One region of the Sporosarcina thermotolerans genome, then DNA from elsewhere that is predicted to be linked to it. Evidence: riboswitches for the same ligand, from Rfam matches in the RefSeq annotation. Region 1 holds a riboswitch; the other holds the start of a gene.
What was found. Region 1 has a riboswitch for S-adenosylmethionine ahead of metK (methionine adenosyltransferase). Riboswitches for the same ligand answer to the same signal wherever they lie in the genome.
Positions count from the first base shown of each region.

Region 2: it holds a riboswitch for S-adenosylmethionine, as region 1 does, so the genes downstream of both, metA (homoserine O-acetyltransferase MetA) here and metK (methionine adenosyltransferase) in region 1, are expected to answer to the same signal.

Region 1 is NZ_JBHSRM010000013.1:676,942-681,544, forward strand. It holds gene ACFPZG_RS11295 (gamma carbonic anhydrase) at 48-560, shown strand; gene ACFPZG_RS11300 (hypothetical protein) at 762-896, opposite strand; gene metK (methionine adenosyltransferase) at 1,194-2,396, opposite strand; SAM riboswitch class I at 2,583-2,697, opposite strand; gene pckA (phosphoenolpyruvate carboxykinase (ATP)) at 2,870-4,456, shown strand.
Region 2 is NZ_JBHSRM010000012.1:80,530-85,132, reverse strand. It holds gene ACFPZG_RS07440 (glycerophosphodiester phosphodiesterase) at 1-164, opposite strand, end outside; gene ACFPZG_RS07435 (AbrB/MazE/SpoVT family DNA-binding domain-containing protein) at 225-503, opposite strand; gene ACFPZG_RS07430 (YitT family protein) at 700-1,557, shown strand; SAM riboswitch class I at 1,606-1,712, shown strand; gene metA (homoserine O-acetyltransferase MetA) at 1,787-2,695, shown strand; gene ACFPZG_RS07420 (YetF domain-containing protein) at 2,797-3,498, shown strand; gene ACFPZG_RS07415 (HAD family hydrolase) at 3,583-4,245, opposite strand; gene ACFPZG_RS07410 (RluA family pseudouridine synthase) at 4,351-4,603, shown strand, end outside.

The DNA.
Region 1 (4,603 bases):
CATGATATGATAAATTATACACGATTTATAGAAAAGAGGAGACATTCATGATTTATCCATACAATGGAAAGACTCCAAAAATCGATCCATCCGTCTATGTAGCGGATTATGCGACAATTACTGGCGATGTGACGATTGGCGCTAACAGTTCAATCTGGTTTAATACTGTCATACGCGGAGACGTTGCACCAACAATAATAGGCGAACGTGTCAGCATTCAAGATTTAAGTTGCCTACACCAAAGTCCGGGAAGGACGTTGTTGATCGAAGATGATGTCACTGTCGGCCATAAAGCCCTTCTTCATAGCTGTGTCATACGTGAAGGTGCGCTGATTGGAATGGGCGCAATCATTTTGGATGGTGCTGAAATTGGCGAAGGTGCGTTCATCGGAGCCGGAAGTCTTGTACCTCCCGGCAAGAAAATACCGCCAGGCTGTCTTGCGCTTGGTTCCCCGGCGAAAGTCGTCCGTGAATTGAATGATGATGATCGAGCTGATATGAAGCGGATTGTTGAAAGTTACGTTGAAAAAGGTGCTATTTATAAGGGTATGCAAAAATAATAACGGTGTAGGTGTTGCCACTTTTTGCGCAACACCTTTATTTTTTGATAGCCATGAAAACAATGATTCCTGCCACGATGATAATAGTGAATAAACCGATAAGTCCTAACAACCAAAAGCTTATTATACCCATATAAAATCCCCCATCCTACCAATCTATTTACTAATTAAACGTTTAAATTTCAGTTTAGTTCCCTAATCTTACACCTTTTTATAACGCTGCCTGAAGAATGGACCTTGGTAGAGGAAGAATGGACCTTGGTAGCTGAACAATGGACCCTGGCTGTGGAAGAATGGACCTTGACCGTGGAAGAATGTACCTTGATAGCGGAACAATGGACCCTGACCCTAAATAAATGGACCTTGCCCACTTAACACACAGCCAAGTTCTCCTTTCCACTTAAAGAGTTCTCATTCTTCGTCGTAGAGTTCTCCTTTCCACATAAAGAGTTCTCGTTCTTCGCCATTTAGTTCTCCTTTCCTCTAAAAGAGTTCTCGTTCTTCGTCGCAGAGTTCTCCTTTCCACTTAAAAAGTTCTCGTTCTTCGCTCAGGAGTTCTCCTTTCACCAAAATAAAAAACAGGAAGGCTGGATTTCTCCATTCTTCCTGTCTCTTTATTCAATCATCCAATTATTAATTAGACAATCCAGCTCTATCCTTCAATTCTTCCGCCTTATCCGTGATCTCCCAAGGAAGTTCAACGTCTGTACGACCGAAATGGCCATAGGCTGCTGTTTGTTTGTAAATTGGACGGCGAAGGTCAAGCATTTTAATGATGCCTGCAGGGCGTAAATCGAATAACTCACGCACGATTTCCACAAGCTTGCTTTCCTCTACTTTACCTGTTCCGAATGTATCAATCGAAATAGAAACTGGCTTCGCCACACCGATTGCATATGCCAATTGCACTTCACAACGATCCGCAAGCCCAGCTGCAACGATATTCTTCGCAACATAGCGCGCAGCATATGAAGCGGAACGGTCCACTTTTGTAGCATCCTTCCCGGAGAATGCACCACCGCCATGACGTGCATAGCCGCCGTATGTGTCAACGATGATTTTACGTCCCGTCAATCCTGCATCCCCTTGTGGGCCACCGATAACGAAACGGCCTGAAGGGTTGATGAAGTATTTAGTTTCTTCATCTAATAACTCCGCAGGGACGACCGGCTGAATAACTTGTTCTTTCAAATCTCTTTGAATTTCTTCAAGTGTCACATCAGGAGAGTGTTGAGTCGAAATAACAATCGTGTCAATACGGACAGGATTATTATTTTCATCATATTCTACTGTTACTTGTGTTTTTCCGTCCGGACGCAGATAAGTAAGAATATCTTCTTTACGTACTTCAGCAAGGCGGCGGGCAAGTTTATGGGATAAACTAATAGGCATCGGCATGAGTTCAGGTGTTTCATTACATGCAAAACCGAACATCAATCCTTGGTCACCAGCTCCGATTGCGTCAAGCTCCGCATCTGTCATTGTTCCTTCTCTTGCTTCAAGCGCCTGATCCACGCTTGCCGCGATGTCTGGGGACTGCTCGTCAATCGAAGTTAAAACAGATGAAGTTTCCCAGTCGAATCCGAATTTAGCACGTGTGTACCCGATTTCTTTCACTGTATCCCGTACAACTTTCGGAATGTCGACATAGGTAGTTGTTGTAATTTCACCTATAACAAGAACTAATCCTGTTGTAATTGTCGTTTCACACGCCACGCGTGCATTTGGGTCTTCCTCTAAAATCGCGTCCAAAATAGCGTCAGAAATCTGATCGCACATTTTGTCCGGATGTCCTTCAGTTACCGATTCCGATGTAAACAGTCGGCGATTTGTCATTGTTGTTTCCTCCTTAACAGCTTGCAAATATTGATACGGTACTCTAATTGTCCCAGTAAGTTCAGCGCCTAGAGAGTCGACGTCAACATACACAAGGATTAAGGGCCTGTAAAATGAATATAAAAAGCCCTTCGCTCACGTAAATATACATGAGGAAAGGCAGAATTTCAAAAGCAGCACCTTTCACTCTTATCGTCCAAGGAATTCAACCTTGCTCCAGGTTTGGCACCTTCTCGCAGGTATATATGCGCAGGTTGCCGGGCTTCATAGGGCCTGTCCCTCCGCCAGCTCGGGATAAGAGTATCCGTTCATCTAACAATAGTAAGTAAAGAAAGTGGTTTTGTCAAATATTTTTGATCTAACCGCTTGTGTTTTCAATTAGTATAGACTATTATTCTAAATGTGTTATACTATTTACGAAATGTGATGACACCCGTGACTCGGGATTACACGCAAAGGACGGTACGAACAAAATGATCTCAGCGAAAATTGAAAACGGACTACATGAGTTACTTTCAGGCAATAACGTAAACATCCAGCCTTCAGTGGCAGAGTTAGTTGAAAAAGCGACAGCTCGTGGAGAAGCTAAACTTTCTGCAGATGGAGCACTTACTGCGCAAACTGGAAAGTATACTGGCCGTTCACCTGGAGATAAGTACACAGTCGAAGAAGATTCTTCCAAAGATAAGATCGATTGGGGCAAAGTTAACCAACCGATTTCCAGTGAATTATTTGATTCATTATATACAAAAGTGATTAACCATCTAAAAAAGAAAGACGAACTATTCGTTTTTAAAGGCTTTGCAGGAGCTGATAAAGATTCACAGCTTTCCATTCAAATTATTAATGAATTCGCTTGGCAAAACCTATTTGTTCAGAATCTATTCATCCGACCTACTGAAGAAGAATTGAAAGCACATGAAGCACAATTTACAATACTTGCTGCTCCATCTTTCAAAGCAGATCCAGCAGTCGACGGCACGAAATCCGAGACTTTCATCATTGTATCACTTGAGAAGCGCATTGTCCTTATCGGAGGAACAGAATACGCAGGAGAAATGAAAAAATCGATTTTCTCTGTCATGAACTACTTGCTTCCTGAGCGCGGAATTCTTCCTATGCACTGTTCAGCAAACGTTGGTGAAGAAGGCGATGTTGCCCTATTCTTCGGCCTTTCAGGTACAGGAAAAACGACTCTTTCCGCTGATGCTAACCGTAAGTTGATCGGTGATGATGAGCACGGCTGGTCTGATAACGGTGTATTCAACATCGAAGGTGGATGTTACGCAAAATGCGTCAACTTGTCTCAAGAAAAGGAACCAGAAATCTTTGGAGCGATCCAATTCGGTTCAGTTCTTGAAAACGTTGTGCTTGACCCAGAAACACGTATCCCAGATTATGACGATAGTTCATTAACTGAAAATACACGTGCAGCTTATCCAATCCAAAATATCGAAAACATCGTAACACCGTCCGTTGCAGGACATCCGAAAGCAATCGTGTTCCTAACTGCGGATGCGTTTGGCGTGTTACCTCCAATTTCGAAATTGACGAAAGAACAAGCGATGTATCACTTCCTAAGCGGTTTCACATCGAAGCTTGCAGGAACTGAGCGTGGCATTACTGCACCTGAGGCTACTTTCTCAACATGCTTCGGTTCTCCATTCCTACCGCTTCCAGCGACTGTGTACGCTGAAATGCTTGGTAAGAAAATCGATGAGCATGATGCACAAGTATTCCTTGTAAACACTGGTTGGACGGGTGGCGTTTACGGAGTTGGTAAACGTATGGAATTGAAACATACACGTACAATGGTCCGTGCTGCAATTGCTGGCGAATTAACTGATGTTGAATTTGAAGAAAATGCAATTTTTGGCCTTGCTATGCCAAAAGCTATTGAAGGTGTGCCAAGCGAAGTGTTGAACCCTCGCAATGCGTGGAGCGATCCTGCAGCATACGATGAAAAAGCAAAAGAATTAGCGGACCTTTTCCGTGAAAACTTCAAGAAATTCGGTCATGTCTCTGAAGAGATTACACTAAAAGGCGGACCGATTGCTTAATAAAAGCTTTCTATTAGTATCATATATGCCAAGAAAAACAATACGTTTTTCTTGGCATTTTTTATTTTTTACAAAAGAAGTTAACGATTGTCCAATTGATTGAAAGTGAATAGGAATGCATTTCATTCACATACTAAATAATGATCC
Region 2 (4,603 bases), on a different contig from region 1:
ATGGTTTCATCATGGATAACGACAAGTTCTCCATCCGATGACATATGGACATCGAATTCTACACCGAAAATGGGAAGGCGAGCCGCTTCCTTGAATGAGCTTACTGTGTTTTCGGGGAATGATCCTGACGCGCCCCTGTGTGCAAAAATATCCAAATTACTCACCTTTCTTTTGTTTAATCCTAAAAGAAAGGGCTACGGAGAAAAAATCCGTTGCCCATGTTGTTATTCCCAAGTTTTATAATCTTCAATTTCCTTTTTTAGAAGTTCTGCTCCTCTAGGGCTGATATACATTCCATTAGAAAGCTTTTTATTTTGAAGTGATATTTCTCCAGTTATGACGCATGCTTCGTCAACAACATATTTTCGCAAGATGATTTTGTCATTGTCAACAAAGATCTCCAAAGGTACCCCTTGATCTAATCCCAAACTTCTCCTTAGTTCCTTCGGGATAACAATCCGACCAAGGTGATCGACTTTCCGTACAATTCCCAGACTTTGCATTTTTCTCCTCCCTAACATTGGAATATTTAGTATATTGGTACTTATATCATATCAGATAATAATAGAAAATACAAAAATATGAATATATTATCCAATAGATATAACTATGCCCTTTTTACAAGCTTTAAAACTATTCTAAACAAGTTTATCTGTTAAAATAGTTAAGGCTTTTATAAGAGGGGGGAATTGAATACACATGTCTTTTATCCATAAAAAGTCGGTTGTTTTTGACTATGTCCAAATCATATTCGGCTCCGCATTGGTTGCCCTTGCTTTTAATATATTTTTATTGCCTTCCAGAATTGCAGCGGGAGGAATTTCTGGTGTAAGTACGATTCTTTACGAGTTATTTGGGTATAATCCCGCGATTGTTCAATGGTTAATTAATATTCCGTTGATTGTATTAGGACTAATTATTGCTGGAAAAGAGTTTAGTGCAAAAACGATTGTTGGTACATTTTGTGTTCCTCTTGTCATTTATTTGACGGCGGGTCTCGAGGTTCCTATTGATAATCCGTTGTTGAGCTCTATTTATGGTGGAATTGTTCTTGGGATTGGCCTTGGAATTGTTTATCGTGGAAACGGATCGACTGGTGGTACAGCGTTAATCGCTCAATTATTAAAGAAATATACGGGTATATCGAGTGGCTTCTCGCAATTGATTGTGGATGGTGTGGTTGTGGTTACGTCCGCATTTGTCTTCAATTTTGAACTTGCGTTATATGCGCTAATGTCGATTTATGTAACGAGTAAAGTAATAGACTTTGTTCAATTGCAAACATCGCCAACGAAGTTAGTGCTTATTATTACGGAGAATGAGGAGAAAATCCAATCGATTATTAAGAATGAGATTGACCGTGGTTTAACTAAGGTGAAGTCGACTGGTGGTTTTTCGAATGATGAAAAGACGATGATTTTTTGTGTTGTGGAGCAATCAGAGGCAGTTTATTTGAAAAAGGTATTACAAGCAGCAGAGCCTTCATCTTTTGTCATTTTCCTTAACGCTTCGGAAATATTAGGACTGGGATTCTCAAAGTCGAAGATTCATCAATAAAGGTATACAATTTTAAAAAGAATGATATAATAGTTCACAATTGAATAATTCTTATCAAGAGAAGCTGAGGGATTTGGCCCGATGACGCTTCAGCAACCTCTGCAATTGCAGGAAGGTGCTACCTCCAACAAGATGTAAATCTTGAAAGATAAGAACGAAGAAAATTTCGATGTATCCTCGTTCCTATCCTTGGGAACGGGGATTTTTTAAATTTTAAGGGGGAATCCTAATGCCAATTAATATACCAGAACATTTACCTGCGCGGGAAGTTTTGAAAGAGGAAAAGATTTTTGTAATGGATGAGGGTCGGGCATCAAGTCAAGATATTAGGCCGTTGAATATTCTTATTTTAAATTTAATGCCTGAGAAGGAAAAAACGGAGCTTCAATTACTTCGTTTGCTTGGCAATACACCGTTACAAGTGAATATAACCTTTTTGAACACAGCTTCGTATGAATCTAAAAACGTTAGTAAAAATCACTTGGATTCATTTTACACGACATTTGAATATGTGAAAAATCGTCGTTTTGATGGGCTGATTATTACAGGTGCGCCGATTGAACATCTTGAGTTTGAAGATGTCCTCTATTGGGATGAGTTAAAAGAGATTATGGATTGGTCTAAGACGAACGTTACTTCCGTTTTACATATTTGTTGGGGTGCTCAGGCTGCATTATATCACCATTTTGGGCTAAATAAATTTAAGTTGTCGAAGAAGCTATCCGGTGTGTTCCAACATACATTAACAGATCCAACAATTCGATTGGTTAGAGGCTTCAATGATGTTTTCGAAGCACCTCATTCCCGTTACACTTCCGTTTCAATTGACGAGATTGAGCAAAATGACGATTTGAAGTTATTGGCGGTATCCGATGATGCAGGTGCGTTTATTATCCTATCCAAGGATGAAAAACATATTATGATTACTGGGCATTTGGAATATGATGCTTGTACACTTGGGGAAGAATATGAACGTGATTTAAAAAAGGGGATCGATATTGAAATGCCACAAAATTATTTTCCAAATAACGACACAACCAAGCAACCACTAAATACATGGCGGTCCCATACACATTTGTTATTCTCGAATTGGCTAAACTACTACGTTTACCAAGAAACCCCTTACGAGTGGGAGTAAAATCCAATACTGTAATAGTTGGCTAATTTTTGTTTTCTCCGTATATTGTCCGTGTTCAGTTACACACTACCTTCTAATGGAGGTGTGTGGAATTGCATGACATGATTGAAAAAATCGATTTCTGGGAAATGATACTTAGAACTACACTGTCATTCATAATTCTTATGATAGTTGCAAGGGCGATGGGAAAAAAACAGATTTCACAACTTACATTTTTCCATTATGTCACGGGAATTACAATAGGTTCAATTGCAGCGGAAATTGCAGGGCAAACAGAAACCCCATTTGTAAGTGGTGCGATTGCATTAGTTTGGTGGGGTGTACTAGTAATTTTAGTGAATTTCTTAACTGTGAAATCGAAGAAAGCAAGGGTTCTTTTCGATGACTCACCGACGATTATTATCCATAGAGGTAAAATTAGTGAAAAAGGCATGAAAAAGTCGCGACTCACTTTGAATGATTTAAATATGATGCTACGTGAGCAAAGTATATTTGCAGTTGCGGATGTGAATTATGCAATCCTTGAGACGAATGGTCAATTAAGTGTCATGAAGAAGGCGAACAAGGAGTCTGCAACACGCCAAGATGTAAAAGCTCCAGGTAAAGATCCTAAATTTATTCCTACAGAAATTATATCTGATGGGAAATTGATAAAGGAAAATCTGACGGAACTTAACTTGACCGAGGAATGGGTATACGAACAGCTGAAGAAGAATGGAATTAATAAAGTGGAGCATGTCTATTATGCTGAGATCCTTGAAAACGGGACCCTCCATATCGATCAGCGTACGGAGGATAAATGATTTATTAATATAAGCCTGTTTTCAATATAAAAAGGCCCGGAATGATTATTTTTCTCATTTCGGGCCTTTTCATTTGTATATTAGTTAAAGGATTGCCCAGTCCCTTTCAATTGCAACCCGTTCAAGCCTTTCTTCAGGCTTTACTGCCACTGGTTTACCGACAAGTTCAAGGACAGGTAAATCGGACAAACTATCACCGTAAGCGAAGCTATTTGCCCAGTCAATCTCATTCCCGGCAAGCGATTCCATGATCTTTTCGTTTTTTCGTTTACCTTGTATATGATAAATGGAAATATCTTTATTAAAAGTTCCATCTTTGGTGAAAGGGATATCCGTTCCTATAATTGTATCAAAGCCCAACCCTTTTGTAACCGCATGCAGTAAGGAAGTATAGGCTCCTGAAACAAGCATGACATGGACGCCTTCATCTTTATGTTGCTTCAGACGGTTAATGACGTCTACGTTAAAACCTTCACGCATGCTATCTTTCATTTCTAAAAAATAGTCGTCCAACTCTTTTTTTGATAAAGTATGTAAAGCACCGGCATATATTTGCATGGAACGTTCCTTCATCGTTGGTTCTGGAACAATTTTTAATTTATACCCTATGTATAAAGGTAGGATCTTGCGGAAAAAAGGCTTATATTTTGGACCATGTACCGGGTGGTCCTTCAAATGGTCCATTAATAATTGGAATGTTTCTTTTGAATACAAAGTACCATCGAAATCGAATATTGCTATACGCATGAAATTCCCCCTTTAGTTTAGAGCTTGTATAAGATAATACAGTGTTTGTTTTCAGAGTACAAATTATGGATAATGAAGAAGTAGAGAGAGGAGAATGGCAGGAATATGAATCACAAGAAAACGCGGGAAGGGTCCTACCTTTTTCAGGTGGCTGAAGAAGCGGAACTTTTACCTTTTTTACTCGAAAATATGAAAAAGAATAGCCGTAACTCCATTAAGTCCATGTTGACAAGGGGACAAGTATCGGTAAATGGCCAAACTGTAACGAAACATAATTATAAATTAGTTGCGGGACAGAAGGTCGAAATTCTTAATAATAAATCGGCCCGGAATGAAAGCTCACTGACGGGACTTTCAA